DNA from 3 places in the Vibrio sp. nBUS_14 genome. Region 3 is predicted to be linked to each of the others. Evidence: predicted binding sites of a transcription regulator. Region 3 holds the regulator's gene; each other region holds the start of a gene.
What was found. Region 3 encodes PurR, which represses purine synthesis genes. Its sites were predicted from a motif close to TNANGNAAACGTTTNCNTNA; they were not measured.
Positions count from the first base shown of each region.

Region 1: a site for PurR is predicted at 3,897-3,916, ahead of pyrD (quinone-dependent dihydroorotate dehydrogenase). Genes of this name have one in related genera too.
Region 2: a site for PurR is predicted at 3,521-3,540, ahead of purL (phosphoribosylformylglycinamidine synthase). Genes of this name have one in related genera too.

Region 1 is NZ_CP179206.1:1,914,745-1,919,997, reverse strand. It holds gene ACMAZD_RS08975 (NAD-glutamate dehydrogenase) at 1-3,691, shown strand, start outside; gene pyrD (quinone-dependent dihydroorotate dehydrogenase) at 4,044-5,054, shown strand; gene ACMAZD_RS08965 (cell division protein ZapC) at 5,249-5,253, shown strand, end outside.
Region 2 is NZ_CP179206.1:927,060-932,312, reverse strand. It holds gene purL (phosphoribosylformylglycinamidine synthase) at 1-3,346, opposite strand, end outside; gene mltF (membrane-bound lytic murein transglycosylase MltF) at 3,676-5,244, shown strand.
Region 3 is NZ_CP179206.1:2,418,019-2,423,271, forward strand. It holds gene torR (two-component system response regulator TorR) at 1-571, opposite strand, end outside; gene torD (molecular chaperone TorD) at 860-1,507, shown strand; gene purR (HTH-type transcriptional repressor PurR) at 1,826-2,830, shown strand; cyclic di-GMP riboswitch class I at 3,005-3,090, shown strand; gene ACMAZD_RS11330 (TfoX/Sxy family DNA transformation protein) at 3,218-3,808, shown strand; gene ACMAZD_RS11335 (TVP38/TMEM64 family protein) at 3,941-4,621, shown strand; gene ACMAZD_RS11340 (DUF2007 domain-containing protein) at 4,685-5,002, shown strand; gene ACMAZD_RS11345 (alpha/beta fold hydrolase) at 5,107-5,253, opposite strand, start outside.

The DNA.
Region 1 (5,253 bases), 500 kb from region 3:
AGAGTTACTTGAAGTGGGTACTGGCGTAGTACAAATGCAAGATCGCGATCTTCTGCGTTTGTTTGTTCGTAAAGACCCGTTTGGCCGTTTCTTCAGCTGTATGGTTTACGTAACAAAAGATCGTTACAACACCGAGCTTCGTCGTCAAACCCAACGTATTTTGAAGCAATACTTCGGTTGCAAAGAAGAAGTCGAATTCACGACATACTTCTCTGAAAGCCCACTGGCAAGAACGCATTATATTGTTCGTGTTGATAACAACAACATGGATGTGGACGTGAAAACAATTGAGCAAAATTTAATGGAAGTATCGTCTACGTGGGATGACCGCCTGTCTGGATCAATCGTTGCTAACTTCGGTGAGAGCAAAGGTCTTCCGTTATCGAAAGAGTACATGCGTGCATTCCCACGTTCGTACAAAGAAGACATGATGCCTGGTTCTGCGGTTGCAGATATCGAACGTCTAGAAGCTCTGAGTGAAGACAACAAACTTGGCATGCTTTTCTATCGTCCTCAAGAAGAGGCGGCAGACTCTAAAGCCGTTCGTTTAAAATTGTTCTACCACAGTGATGAGCCGATTCACCTGTCTGATGTTATGCCAATGCTTGAAAACTTCGGTCTGCGCGTTATTGGTGAATCACCGTATGAAGTGCGCAAGACCAATGGGGTGACTTATTGGATCCTTGACTTCTCGATGCTGCATAAGAGTGACAAGACGATTGATCTTCGTGAAGCTCGCGATCTATTCCAACAAGCCTTTGCTGCGATTTGGGCGGGTGAGTTAGACAGCGATGGTTTCAACCGCTTGGTATTAGGTGCAGGTCTTTCAGGCCGTGAAATCTCAATCTTACGTGCGTATGCGCGTTACATGCGTCAAGTTGGTTTCCCATTCAGTCAACAATACATTGAAGACACATTGTCTCATTACCCAGATCTAGCAAAAGGGTTAGTGAGCTTATTCGGCAAGCGTTTTGATCCTAAATTGAAGGGCAGCGCGAAAGGCCAACAAGATCTTATCAAGAAGATCACTGAACAGTTGGATCATGTAGAAAGCTTGGATGATGATCGCATCATTCGTCGCTACATGGAAATGATCACAGCAACGCTTCGTACTAACTACTATCAGTTAGACGACAATAAACAGTCTAAACCTTGGTTGGCTCTGAAAATGAGACCAAGCGAGATTCCAGACATCCCAGCGCCGGTTCCTGCGTTTGAGATCTTCGTTTATGCACCAGACATTGAAGGTGTGCATTTACGTGGCGGCAAAGTCGCCCGTGGTGGTTTACGTTGGTCAGATCGTCAAGAGGATTTCCGTACTGAGATTCTAGGCCTAGTTAAAGCGCAACAAGTTAAGAACACAGTAATTGTACCGGTTGGTGCAAAAGGTGGTTTCGTTTGTAAGCGTCAGCACATGATGTCTGGCCGTGATGAAATTTTTGCTGAAGGTCAACGTTGTTACAAGCGCTTCATCCGTGCATTACTAGATGTATCAGACAACATCATTGAAGGCGAGGTTATCCCACCTAAGAGTGTTGTTCGTCACGATGAAGATGACCCGTACTTGGTTGTTGCTGCCGATAAAGGTACTGCAACGTTCTCAGATCTAGCAAACTCAGTATCTGATGAATACAACTTCTGGTTAGGTGATGCGTTTGCCTCTGGTGGTTCTAACGGTTACGACCATAAAGCGATGGGTATCACCGCGAAAGGTGGTTGGGAATCTGTTAAGCGTCACTTCCGTGAAATGGGCATCAACTGTCAAACAACGGATTTTACTGCTATCGGTGTAGGTGATATGGCGGGCGATGTGTTTGGTAACGGCATGCTGTTGTCTAAGCATATTCGTATACAAGCTGCGTTTAACCACATGCATATCTTCATCGACCCGAATCCAGAATCAGCATCAAGCTGGGTAGAGCGTGAGCGCTTGTTTAATCTACCTCGATCAAGCTGGGAAGATTACAACAAAGACCTTATCTCTCAAGGTGGTGGTATCTTCTCTCGTCGAGCGAAGTCTATCTCTCTTACGCCTGAAATTCAGAAAATGCTGGGGACCAAGAAAGCATCAATGGCACCGAATGACTTGATCAAAGCGATCTTGTCTATGCAGGTTGATCTTCTTTGGAATGGCGGTATCGGTACATACGTTAAGTCTTCAAACGAGACTCATACTGATGTGGGTGACCGTGCAAATGACGTGCTTCGTATCGATGGCTGTGACCTGAAAGCTAAGGTTGTTGGTGAAGGCGGTAACTTGGGTATGACTCAATTGGGTCGTATTGAATACGCGCTTACGGGTGGCCGCGTTAATACTGATTTCGTTGATAACGTTGGCGGTGTTGACTGTTCAGATAATGAAGTAAACATTAAGATCTTCTTGAATGGTTTGGTGTCTAATGGTGATCTAACCGTTAAGCAACGTAACCAAGTGCTTGAATCGATGGAAGATGAAGTGGGCGAAATCGTACTAGACGACGCATATTGCCAAGCTGAGTCTATTTCGGTTACTGAGCATCAAGGTGTTGGCTTAGTAAAAGAGCAAATCCGCTTTATTCATACAATGGAAAAAGCAGGGTACTTGGATCGTGGTTTGGAATACATCCCAGATGACGAAACACTGCTTGAGCGTGAAAAGCAGGGCCAAGGCCTAACAAGACCAGAGCTTTCTGTACTTGTCGCTTACGGTAAAATGGTACTTAAAGAAGATCTTGTTAGTGATGATATCGCTAATGATGAATTCCATGCTCAACAGCTTATGCAATACTTCCCAACAGCGTTACGTCGTAACTATTATCAGCATATGGATAACCATCCATTACGCTCTGAAATCATTGCGACGGCATTGGCTAACCAAATGGTTAACGAAATGGGTTGTAACTTCGTTACTCGTCTGCAAGAAGAGACGGGCGCAAATATCGTTGATATTGCAAATGCTTACGCAGCATCACGTGAAATCTACGGTCTTGGTAAAGTTCTGAAGAGCATCCGTGAACTGGACAATGTTTCAAGTTCTGAAGCTCAATATGAATTGATCTACCATGTTCGCCGTACACTTCGTCGTTTGGCTCGTTGGTTGTTAAGAAACCGTACTGGTAAACAGTCAGTGAAAGCATTGATTGAACTTTACCAAGGCGATGTTCTTACTATCACAGAGAAACTGGATGAAAACCTAGTGGCTTCTGAAGTAGAAGAGCATAACGCAATGGCACAGCTATGGATTGAGCAAGGCGTAAACGCTGAGTTGGCTAATTCAGTCGCGCGTTTGTCTAGCTTGTACTCAGCACTGGATATATCCACAGTGGCTCGCGAAACAGGTAAAACAGTACAACAAGCGTCTAAGCTTTACTTTAACCTTGGTGACCGCCTGTCTTTGCACTGGTTCTTGAAGCAAATTAATGGCCAAGCAGTAGACAACAACTGGCAAGCGCTGGCACGTGCAGCATTCAGGGAAGATCTGGATTGGCAGCAACGTCAGCTAACGGGCCAAGTACTTAACTGCGGTTGTGCTTCAGATATCGATGTGATTAAAGCACTTGATGACTGGATGGAAAGTAACTCGGTTTCTCTGCATCGTTGGGAAAGTATCTTGAACGAATTCAAAGTCGGTTCAGTTCATGAGTTTGCTAAGTTCTCAGTAGCACTGCGTGAATTGATGCTATTGAATCTAAACTGCATGTCGACAGACTAGCGATTAGATAAAAACGAAAAGAAACAAGGGCAGACTATATTAGGTCTGCCTTTTTCGTTTGGCTGAACAGTGTTATTTGGCAGAGCAATGTCATTTGGCTGAATAGTGAATGACGTGTCCAATTATTTCGTTGAGTCACTTATGCTTGGGCAAGTTAACTTATGCTCGTTACACGAATAATAATGAAATAGCTATTCACCGGAGTATACGGTAACGTTTGCTTAATAATAAACCTCATTCGTTAGCAAACTCGATTATCTTACCCTTACAGACAGTAATAGATTGAATAGTTGGGTAAATAAGTAAATAATATTGCCCCGTTTACACGGCGCTTTTTTCTATCGGAGGCACAATGCTTTACCGTCTAGCCAGAACTGGCTTTTTTCAACTTGATGCCGAAAAGGCTCATGATCTTGCAATTCAAAATTTCAAACGCTTTACTGGCACACCTATTGATCTTTTGTATCGCCAACAATTACCTCACCGACCTGTAGAGTGCATGGGTCTCACTTTTAAAAACCCAGTTGGCCTTGCTGCCGGCCTAGACAAAAACGGCGAATGTATTGATGCATTTGGTGCAATGGGTTTTGGTTTTGTAGAAGTAGGGACTGTTACTCCTCGCCCACAAGCCGGTAATGACAAACCACGTTTGTTCCGTCTTGTTGAAGCCGAAGGTATTATCAATCGCATGGGTTTTAACAACCTAGGCGTAGATAACCTAATTGAGAATGTTAAGAAGTCTAACTATGACGGTATCTTAGGTATCAATATTGGTAAGAACAAAGACACGCCAATTGAAAAGGGCGCAGAAGATTACATTATCTGTATGGAGAAGGTATACCAATACGCAGGTTACATTGCGGTAAATATCTCTTCACCAAATACTCCAGGACTTCGTTCGCTACAATATGGCGAAGCACTTGATGATCTGTTGTCTGAACTAAAAACCAAGCAATCTGCATTAGAAGCGAAGCATGGCAAATATGTTCCGCTTGCTCTTAAGATCGCTCCGGATCTAAGTGATGACGAAATCAGCCAGATTTGCGAATCATTGATCAAAAATAAGATCGACGGTGTGATCGCAACCAACACGACATTGGATCGCAGTATCGTTGAAGGCATGAAGCATTGCGACGAAGCGGGTGGCCTAAGCGGACGTCCAGTTCAATCTCGAAGTACTGAAGTTGTTCGCAAACTTCACGAAGAGCTGGGTGACCAACTGCCGATCATCGGGGTAGGTGGTGTTGACTCTTACGTTGCTGCAAAAGAGAAAATGATGGCAGGCGCTAAACTTGTACAAGTTTACTCTGGTTTCATCTACAAAGGCCCAGGCCTTGTTCGTGACATCGTTAAAAACCTGTAGTCCGTAAAAGCTTAAGCTATGATCCGGCACCGTCTTGACAAAAGAGACACTGTAACTCACTGAGTTGTAGAGAAAAGCGATAAGAAAGAGGAATTCATTTCCTCTTTTTTTTTGCCTGTTGCGCAGTAAAATTACTGTAATTAGAGGTAATTTTGCGTTTTACCTAACGGAATGGTTCAACAGTGTGAGACGAAATGAT
Region 2 (5,253 bases), 1.5 Mb from region 3:
CGTAAGAGAAGCCACCACATGCTACAAGGCCGTTATAATCATCAAGTACCGCTTGACCAGTAAGGATGTCGCTCATGTGAATATCAGTCGCTTCGAAGCCTGCACGGTCGAATGCTGCTGCCATTTCAACGTGAGAGTTAACACCCTGCTCACGTAGAATCGCCATTTTAGGCTTAGCGCCTTTATTTATCATAGAGCCAGCTATGAACGGTGCTGCAATGTCTTCGTTTACGTCAAAGCTTAGTTTCACGTTCAGACCTGGGTCTGAGTTGTCTTTCTTCGCTTCGTGTTCTTGGTCTGCACAGATTGGGTTATCACGTAGACCTTGCATCTTGTGCGTGGTTTCAGCCCAGATAGTACGAAGCTCAGTACGGCTACGTTGGATTACAACGTCTGCACCTGACTTAATCACTACTTCGTCTGATGCTTCAACAGAACCGATTACGTGTGAACACGCTTCTAGGCCGTTGGCTGCAAGCGTAGAAAGAACTGCGTCTAGGTCGTCGTTACGAACTTGGATTACCGCACCTAGCTCTTCGTTGAAGAGCGCTGCTAACGTATCTTCGCTATTCTCTGATGCAGATAAAAGCGCTGCAATATCAGCATTAACACCACAGTGACCTGCGAACGCCATTTCAGCCAGCGTTACGAATAGACCGCCATCGCCTTTATCGTGGTAAGCCACAACTTGGTCGTTCGCTACAAGTGCTTGAACACCTTCGTAGAAACCTTTTAGCTGTGCTGCGTTGTCTACGTCTGCTGGCTTATCACCAAGCTGCTTATAAACCTGAGCAAGTGCTGTTGCGCCCATGCGGTTTTGGCCGTTACCTAGGTCGATAAGAATCAGTGAAGTATTGCCTAGTCCTTCAAGGTTATCAGGGGTACGCAATTGAGGAGTAATAGTTTTACGAACATCTTCAACACGTGCAAACGCAGTGATAACAAGAGATAGCGGAGATGTTACTTCTTTCTGCTCGCCGTTCTCTTCCCACTTGGTCTTCATCGACATTGAGTCTTTACCTACTGGGATAGTAAGACCCAGTGCCGGACATAGCTCTTCACCGACGGCTTTAACTGCTTCGTAAAGACCAGCATCTTCACCTGGGTGACCTGCTGGAGACATCCAGTTAGCTGACAATTTAATGTGTTTAATATCGCCGATGTTGGTCGCTGCGATGTTAGTGATTGCTTCACCAACCGCTAGACGAGCTGATGCGCCGAAGTCTAGTAGTGCCACTGGCGTACGCTCACCAAGAGACATTGCCTCACCGTGGTAAGTGTCGTAACTAGCTGCGGTTACCGCACAGTTTGCTACTGGAACCTGCCATGGGCCAACCATTTGGTCACGAGCGACAAGGCCTGTTACCGAGCGGTCACCGATAGTAATAAGGAAGGTTTTCTCTGCCACGGTTGGTAGGCGAAGGATACGGTCAACCGCTTCGTTCAGCTCGATACCAGAACGGTCAATCGCAGAATTGTTTGCTTTTAGCGTCTTCGCATCACGGTTCATCTTAGGTGTTTTACCTAATAGGATGTCCATTGGCATGTCGATTGGCGTGTTGTCGAAGTGAGAATCTTCTAATTTAAGATCACGTTCTTCTGTTGCTTTACCAACCACCGCGTAAGGTGCGCGTTCACGTTTACAAATCGCGTCGAATGTTGCCATGTCTTTATCAGCAACCGCCATAACGTAACGCTCTTGAGATTCGTTACACCAGATCTCAAGTGGGCTCATGCCCGGCTCATCGTTTGGCACGTCACGTAGATTAAAGATACCGCCACGCTCGCCATCGTCTACTAGCTCAGGAAGTGCATTCGAGATACCGCCTGCGCCCACATCGTGGATGAATGCGATTGGGTTCGCATTACCAAGCTGCCAACAACGGTCGATCACTTCCTGACAACGACGTTCCATTTCTGGATTTTCACGCTGTACAGAAGCAAAATCTAAGTCTTCAGAAGAAGAACCAGAATCCATTGAAGATGCAGCACCGCCACCAAGGCCGATGTTCATCGCAGGACCACCAAGAACGATTAGGCTTGCACCTACTGGAATCTCTTTCTTCTGAACATGATCATCACGAATGTTACCTAGACCACCAGCCAGCATGATTGGCTTGTGGTAACCACGTACTTCTTCACCTGCGTGAGAGTTTACTTTCTCTTCGTAAGTACGGAAGTAACCTAGTAGGTTTGGACGACCAAATTCGTTGTTGAATGCTGCGCCACCAAGAGGACCTTCAAGCATGATATCCAAAGCAGTAACGATACGGCTCGGCTTACCAAAGTCAGTTTCCCAAGGTTGAACGAAGTTCGGGATCTTAAGGTTAGATACAGAGAAAGCAACCAGACCCGCTTTTGGCTTACCACCAATACCTGTCGCGCCTTCATCACGGATTTCACCGCCTGAACCTGTTGATGCGCCCGGCCATGGAGAGATTGCCGTTGGGTGGTTGTGCGTTTCAACTTTCATCAAGATGTGTGTTTTCTCTTGGTGATAGTTGTACTGACGAGTTTCTGGATCTGGGAAGAAACGACCGACTTCAGAACCTGTCATTACCGCTGCATTATCTTTATAAGCAGACAGAACGTGTTCTGGTGTCGTTTCAAAGGTGTTCTTAATCATCTTGAACAATGATTTTTCTTGCTTAACGCCATCGATAGTCCAATCAGCGTTAAAGATCTTGTGACGACAGTGCTCTGAGTTCGCTTGTGCGAACATCATTAGCTCGATGTCAGTCGGGTTACGACCTAGCTTTTCAGTGAAGCTTTCAAAAAGGTAATCAATTTCATCTTCTGCAAGCGCAAGACCTAGGGTAACGTTTGCTTGTTCGAGCGCTTTACGTCCGCCAGTTAATAGGTCAACTTCCGCATAAGGAGCAGGTTCAGCAACAATAAATAGTGCTGCGGCCGATTCGAAGTCAGTGAAAACCACTTCCATCATACGGTCGTGCAAGATTGCTTTCAGCTCAACAAGTTGAAGCTCAGAAAGTTCAGAAGAAGTTTCAATGTAGAAAGCGGTACCGCGCTCTAGACGTGACACTTTAGCCAGTCCACAGTTGTGTGCGATATCAGTTGATTTTGAAGACCAAGGCGAGATAGTGCCTGGACGTGGCGTTGCAAGCAGCAATAAACCTTCAGGTTCATGCTCTTCAATCGTTGGACCGTAAGTCAGTAGCTTTTCTAGCTTCTCAACTTCAGACGCATCTAGGTCTGCCGTTAAATCAGCAAAGTGGGCAAACTCAGCGTAAATACCTGTTACAGGTAAGCTTAATTCACGACAAAGCTCTAAAAGCTTGTTAACACGAAACTCAGATAGAGCTGGGGAGCCACGCAAAATTCTCATGTGCTTAGGTCTCTTATGCAGTTGATTAAGGTGATATTGGAATAAATTCAGTGGGTTATAGGAACAACCTAACTGTTTTCTTCGAAGCTATTCCCGAAGGTTAACAAACCTATGCCGATTCCACCTCTTCAATGCGAGCGCATTATAAAGCATTTCTTTTTGTGACGTAACACCAAAAGCAACCGTTTGCGTTATTTTTTTCATCTAACGATATAAATGACAGTTTTGCTGCATTTATCAGCACTTTTACAACTGTTTAAATAAACCTGCTTTGCCAGCCTTGCGGGGTTTGGTATAAAGGGGCTTCCACTTTTCGAGATTTCATTTTGATGCCTAAATTTACGCTCATCTTTTCGTCCAAATTCCTTCTGCTTGCTATTGCTCTTTTTGGACTAGCTGGATGCCAGATTGAGTCTGAACCTAAAAGTGTCCTTGAGCAGATACGAGATCGCGGCGTTCTGCGTGTCGGCACACTGAATAACCAACTCTCTTATTACATTGGTCCCGATGGCCCTGCTGGCTTAGATTATGAACTGGCTCGTGAGTTTGCTAAAGAGCTTGGTGTAAAGCTTGAAGTTAAACCTGCATACCGCTTATCCGGCCTATTCCCTGCGTTGAAGAAAGGCGAAATCGATCTTATCGCGACTGGGTTAACACAAAACAACAACCTGACACGTACGTATCGCGCTGCGCCTGCTTATTACTACGTAAGCCAACAAGTCGTGTACAAGAAAGGTCAATGGCGACCAAGAAATCTCGATCAACTGATCAAGTTTGAGAACGATCGTCAGGCCGAGTTTGTAAAAAAACAATCTGAATCAGAAGAAACGGCATCAAATGAAACACTGACGCCATCTTTAGTTGTGGTGAAAGACTCACACTTTGAACCAACACTAAAACAGCTTCAGAATACACACGATGACTTTATCTACGATGCGGTCGGGAATGCAGACATCAATGACCTGCTAAAAGAAGTATCAACCGGAGAGCGATTGTTTACTGTTGCAGACTCCATTGAACTTTCATTGGCTCAGCGTTTATACCCTGATGTGGCTCTTGCTTTCGAACTCACTGAAGACCAACCTATCTCTTGGTATTTAGAACGTTCAGAAGATGAGAGTCTGTATGCGTTGCTGATTGAGTTCTTCGGTAACCTTAAACAGTCAGGTGAACTGGCTTCACTGGAAGAGAAATACATCGGTCACATTAGTACCTTTGACTACGTTGATACTCGTGCTTTTATCCGTGCATTGGACAGCAAGCTACCAAAATGGTCACCACTATTTCAGCAATACTCACAAGAATTTGATTGGCGCTTAATCGCTGCTTTGGCATACCAAGAGTCACACTGGAACCCAGTCGCGCGTTCTCCAACCGGTGTTCGTGGCATGATGATGTTGACGCTGCCAACCGCGAAGAGCGTAGGTGTAACCAATCGTCTTGATCCTAAACAATCGGTACAAGGTGGCGTGGAATACTTACGTCGTATCGTGAATCGAGTTCCTGACTCTATTACTCAACATGAAAAAATCTGGTTTGCCCTCGCGTCATATAACGTAGGTTACGGTCACATGATGGATGCACGTCGCTTAACCAAAGCACAAGGCGGTGATCCTGACGCTTGGGGGGATGTGAAAGACAGGCTGCCTCTTCTAAGACATAAGAAGTACTACAGTAAAGCTCGTTACGGTTATGCTCGTGGTGATGAAGCAAGGAATTACGTTGAGAACATTCGACGTTATTACCAAAGCATTATTGGCCATGTGAACAAGCGAAATAAAGAAGAAGAAGCAAGCCTTGAAGGTTTGGTGGTTATCCCACCTTTAGAGATCTCGGGCGCTGAATCGACAATCAGTGCGGCTGAATCCGCTGTCGACGAAGCTGAGTCTTCCAAATAAATAAAAAGA
Region 3 (5,253 bases):
TCATGTTCAAAATACGTTCACGACTTAGCACTTGGTTAGGGTAAGAAGAAAGCGCAACGAGCAGCTCATATTCTGCTTTAGTCAGCTTAACTGGCTCACCGTTTTTACTTAAAGCACGACGAGGGATATCAAACGTCCACTCACCAAAACGAACCACAGATTCGTCTTCTGCTTCAACTGCCGCACCCACCGCTGTTTTACGAGCAGCAGCAATACGCCAAAGTAAGTTTTTAACTCGAACTAATAACTCGCGCAGTTCGATGGGTTTAGTAACATAATCGTCTGCGCCCATTTCTAGGCCTACAATTTTGTCGATGCTATCCGTGCGTCCAGTAACTAAAATAATCCCAATGTCCGATTGACTGCGTAATTCGCGAGTTAGCATCAATCCATCTTCGCCTGGTAAGTTGATGTCTAGCATAATGAGGTCAACGTTGTTTTCTTCCAACACGTTTCTCATTTGAGCGCCGCTTTCCGCTTCACTCACTGTGTAACCTTCGTTTTGGAAATATCCAACCAGCTTACTGCGGGTTACCACATCATCTTCTACGACTAATACGTGATAGCTCATCTACACCACTTTTCTTATTTAATAGTTTCAGTAACCATTCTATTCATAACTAGTAACAATTCTAGTGGTACAGCAGATAAAAGCGAGAAACATGAATCTTTTTTGATACAAGACAATCTAAAACCTTGCTATTTACCGTCCATCGCAATTCAATATAGGCATTACGACTAACGAGTCACTTTGCGTTTAGCAAATAACCTTGTTATTGAGCCTTGGTGTGCTTATGCCCAAATGATTTCACGATGCTTGGGTATATAAACATCACAAGACTAAATCAGGATCTATGAAATGAAAGATACGAAAGCATTCAACGAACAAAGAGCTGAAATATACTGGTGGCTATCAAGCTTGTTCGCTAAAGAGCTCACACAAGAAGAACTCGATCACTACCATTCTGTTGAGATTCGTTCTTTTCTGACTGGTTTAGGCGAAAACGAAACACTTAAGCCTGCGATTGACACTCTGGTAGACGCATTGAACCGTCTACAAACACGTGAAGATGCCCAACTAGAACTGTCTGCTGACTTCTGCGATCTATTCTTAAAGACAGATAAACATGGTGCTCTACCTTACGCTTCAATGTATATCGGCAAAACGGGTCTGTTAAACGACAAGCCAGCTAAAGACATGGAAGATATCATGGCTAAGCACAACTTGGTGGTAAACCAAGATCTGAAAGAGCCAGCAGACCACATTGCTATCGAACTTGATTTCCTTGGTAATCTCATCATCCGTTCAAATGAAACTGAGCTTGAAGAAGAATTAGAAAAATCGTTCGCTGTTCAACAACAGTTTATTGAACAACAACTTCTTACTTGGGTACCAAAGTTCAACGCTAGATGTCGTGAGATCGATTCATTCGGTTTCTATGCATCGATTGCCTCTCTTCTCGTTGCCTTCTGTAATCTGGACACTCAGTATTTAGCGGGTGAATAAGATTCGCTGATGATTAAGTAAACAAATTCAATAGAATGTGACAATTCACCCAGATTTCTGGGTGAATTTTATTGCGAGTAATTTCTAGTCAGTCTAAAATTGTGACCGCAAACGATAAAATATGAAACATTCACGAAATGCTATGCTTATTTAAGTTCAGAGCATTTCGGTGTTAAGACAAGCCGCTCAATAGCGGTTTTTTGTTTTTTAGCACTTTAATACCCCAAAGAGCCCTACAAATTTAAGCTCTTAGTTAGGTAGCTTAACGGCTGCTTTATTCCGTACTTGGGAAAGTAGCTTCTATAATAGGATAAAACCATGGCCACTATAAAAGATGTCGCTCGCTTAGCAGGCGTATCAACTACCACCGTTTCTCACGTAATCAACAAAACACGTTTTGTTGCAGAAGCGACTCAAGAGAAAGTAAACAAAGCCGTAGACGAATTAAACTACGCGCCAAGTGCTGTTGCTCGTAGCTTGAAATGCAATTCAACACGTACTATCGGCATGCTAGTGACTCAATCAACAAACCTTTTCTTCTCGGAAGTGATCGATGGTGTTGAAAGCTACTGCTACCGTCAAGGTTACACTTTGATTCTGTGTAACACAGGTGGTATCTATGAGAAGCAACGTGACTACATTCGAATGCTTGCAGAAAAACGTGTAGATGGCATCTTGGTTATGTGTTCTGACTTAACAGAAGAACTTCGTGGCATGTTAGATCGCCATGCTGATATCCCAAAAGTTGTCATGGATTGGGGCCCTGAAACCTCTCAGGCTGATAAGATCATCGATAACTCTGAAGAAGGCGGCTATCTAGCAACCAAATACCTGCTAGAACGTGGTCACACAAAGATTGCTTGTTTAAGTGGCCACTTAGACAAAGCAGCATGTGTAGAACGCATCGCGGGTTACAAACGCGCACTCAATGAAGCGAAGGTCGAAACCGACGAAAAGCTCATCATTGAAGGTAACTTCGAGTGTGATACCGCTGTACTTGCGGCTGATAAAATTGCTCAGATGGAAGATCGCCCTACCGCTGTGTTCTGTTTTAACGACACAATGGCACTTGGCCTAATGAGTCGCCTGCAACAGCAAGACATTCGCATTCCTGAAGATATTTCGGTTATCGGTTACGACAACATTGAACTTGCAGAATACTTCTCTCCACCATTGACAACGGTTCACCAACCTAAGCGTCGTGTTGGTAAAAATGCATTCGAAATTTTGTTGGAACGCATTAAAGATAAAGATCATGAAAAACGTGTCTTTGAAATGCACCCTGAAATTGTTGAGCGAAGCACAGTTAAAACGTTAAATTAATTGATAAATCGAGTTTAATTTCATTAAGCGCACCTTTGGGTGCGCTTTTTTTATAAGCAGACAAAATAAACCTAGTTGCACATCATCAAGATCATTAATTGGAGCAACATCACATTTTTAAATATCAGGTGTGAGCCTAATTCAACAAAAACTTTATTCTATTCAATCAGTCAGTCACGCACAGGGCAAACCACTTGAAAGAGTGAGACGCAAAGCTTCCGGCCTAAACCACTCGTTGGTATGGTAGCGGGGTTACCGATGGCAAAATGCAGTAGTTACTAACAATCTGGTAATTTACGGCTTATTGACAATTTAATTGCAACATTTTGCTAATCTTTCGGACCTGCTTATTTGGTGGCGTAGTTCAAATACACCGAGATAAATAACATGGATAAACCGATACTAAAGGACTCAATGAAATTATTTGAGCCCCTAGGAAAAATAAAATCACGCTCAATGTTTGGTGGATTCGGGCTTTTTGCTGATGACACTATGTTTGCTCTGGTTGTAAATGACCAGCTGCACATAAGAGCGGACAAAGACACAACAAGGCAATTCGAGCAACAAGGGTTTCAACCATACGTCTACAAAAAACGTGGTTTCCCTGTCGTCACTAAGTATTTCGCATTACCGGAAGGTTTATGGCAAGACCAAGAGAAAATCTTGCAGCTTGCTACGACGTCTCTGGGTTTTGCTAAAGAAGAGAAAGCTGAGCAGTCTTCTGCTAAGCCAACTCGACTAAAGGACCTCCCTAACCTTCGATTGGCTACCGAGCGTATGTTGAAAAAGGCGGGAATCGATTCCGTAGAATGCTTATATGAATCTGGCTCTGTAAACGCATTTAACGCCATCAAGGAATCGCATGCATCCTCTGTCAACATTGAGCTGCTTTGGGCGCTAGAAGGTGCGATCAATGGTACTCATTGGTCTGTTATACCGCAGCAACGTCGTGAAGAGCTTATCAGTCGCATCAATTAATATTGTCAGTTCAAACTATCTACATAACTAAGCCGCATTCTTGCGGCTTTTTTATATCTGTTGAAAGTTAATCTATGCTTTGCCTGTCTATCTATACTAATGGTATGCATTAAAAAATTAGAGGAAGTATCAATGAGTAAGAAAATGATATTGGGTATCGTGTTGGTCGTAATCATCGTCCTATTAGGCGTCAATTTCGGCCAATACCTAACACTTGAAAATGCGAAGACTCAACAAGCAGTTTTGAACGACTACATCGCGAGCAACTTTATTGTTGCTACTGCGATTTATTTTGCCGCCTATGTCATGATCACGGCTTTCTCAATCCCTGGCGCTGCAGTTGTTACTCTCTTAGGCGCTGCGCTGTTTGGTTTCTGGAACAGTTTACTGCTGGTGTCTTTCGCGAGTGCTATTGGTGCAACCCTCGCCTTCTTGAGTAGCCGTTACCTTTTACGTGACTGGATTCAAACCAAGTTTGGCGACAAGTTAGCAACGATTAACAAGGGTGTTGAAAAAGACGGGGCATTTTACTTATTCTCTCTACGTCTGATTCCTGTTTTCCCGTTTTTTCTTATCAACCTGTTAATGGGGTTAACCCCAATGTCGATGACTCGTTACTACATCACGAGTCAAATAGGCATGTTGCCAGGAACTGCGGTTTTCTTGAATGCTGGTACTCAACTCGCAGAAATTGATTCACTTTCGGGTATCGTATCTCCTTCAGTATTGTTGTCATTTTCCTTATTGGGTGTATTCCCAATTATTGCTAAATGGTTGATGAGTAAGTTTCGCTCAGCACCTGTCGCTGACTAACGTGTATAGCGGAATAACGTATATAACTGACTAAAACCCAAAACCGAATAAGGTTCTATTTCAATGAAAATCTTCAGTGCATCGAATCCTACAGAAGCCCATATCATCTGTGGATTGTTAGAAAGTGAGAATATTGCTTGTGAAGTCCGTGGTGAGGGTTTGTTCAGTTTGAAAGGGGAAATTCCATTCACTGAGGAAACTGACCCTTACGTATGGTTATATGAGCCAGAATTGGCCAATAAAGCCCGCACGATCGTTAATGACTACCAAAAACAGCAAGATTCGATCATCTATGAAGAGTGGCGTTGTGGAGAGTGCCATGAGATCAACGAAGCGCAATTTGGTTCTTGTTGGCAATGCGGCGCTGTATCACCAGAGTAAGAACATAACGAACGATACTCCTTCACAATAAAAACGGGAAGCTAATATTAGCTTCCCGTTTTTATTTAATTCGATTTATTTGTTCTGATAACGAACCCAGAAAGTCACTGGATTTGTTTTTGAATAAACGCGATTGAACGTTGGTTGAACTCTTCAGGGTTTTCAACATTACACACATGTCCGCAATTTGCTATTTCCACTAACTCACTCGACTCATGTGCTTCAACCATCTCTTTTACGGGCTTGATGAA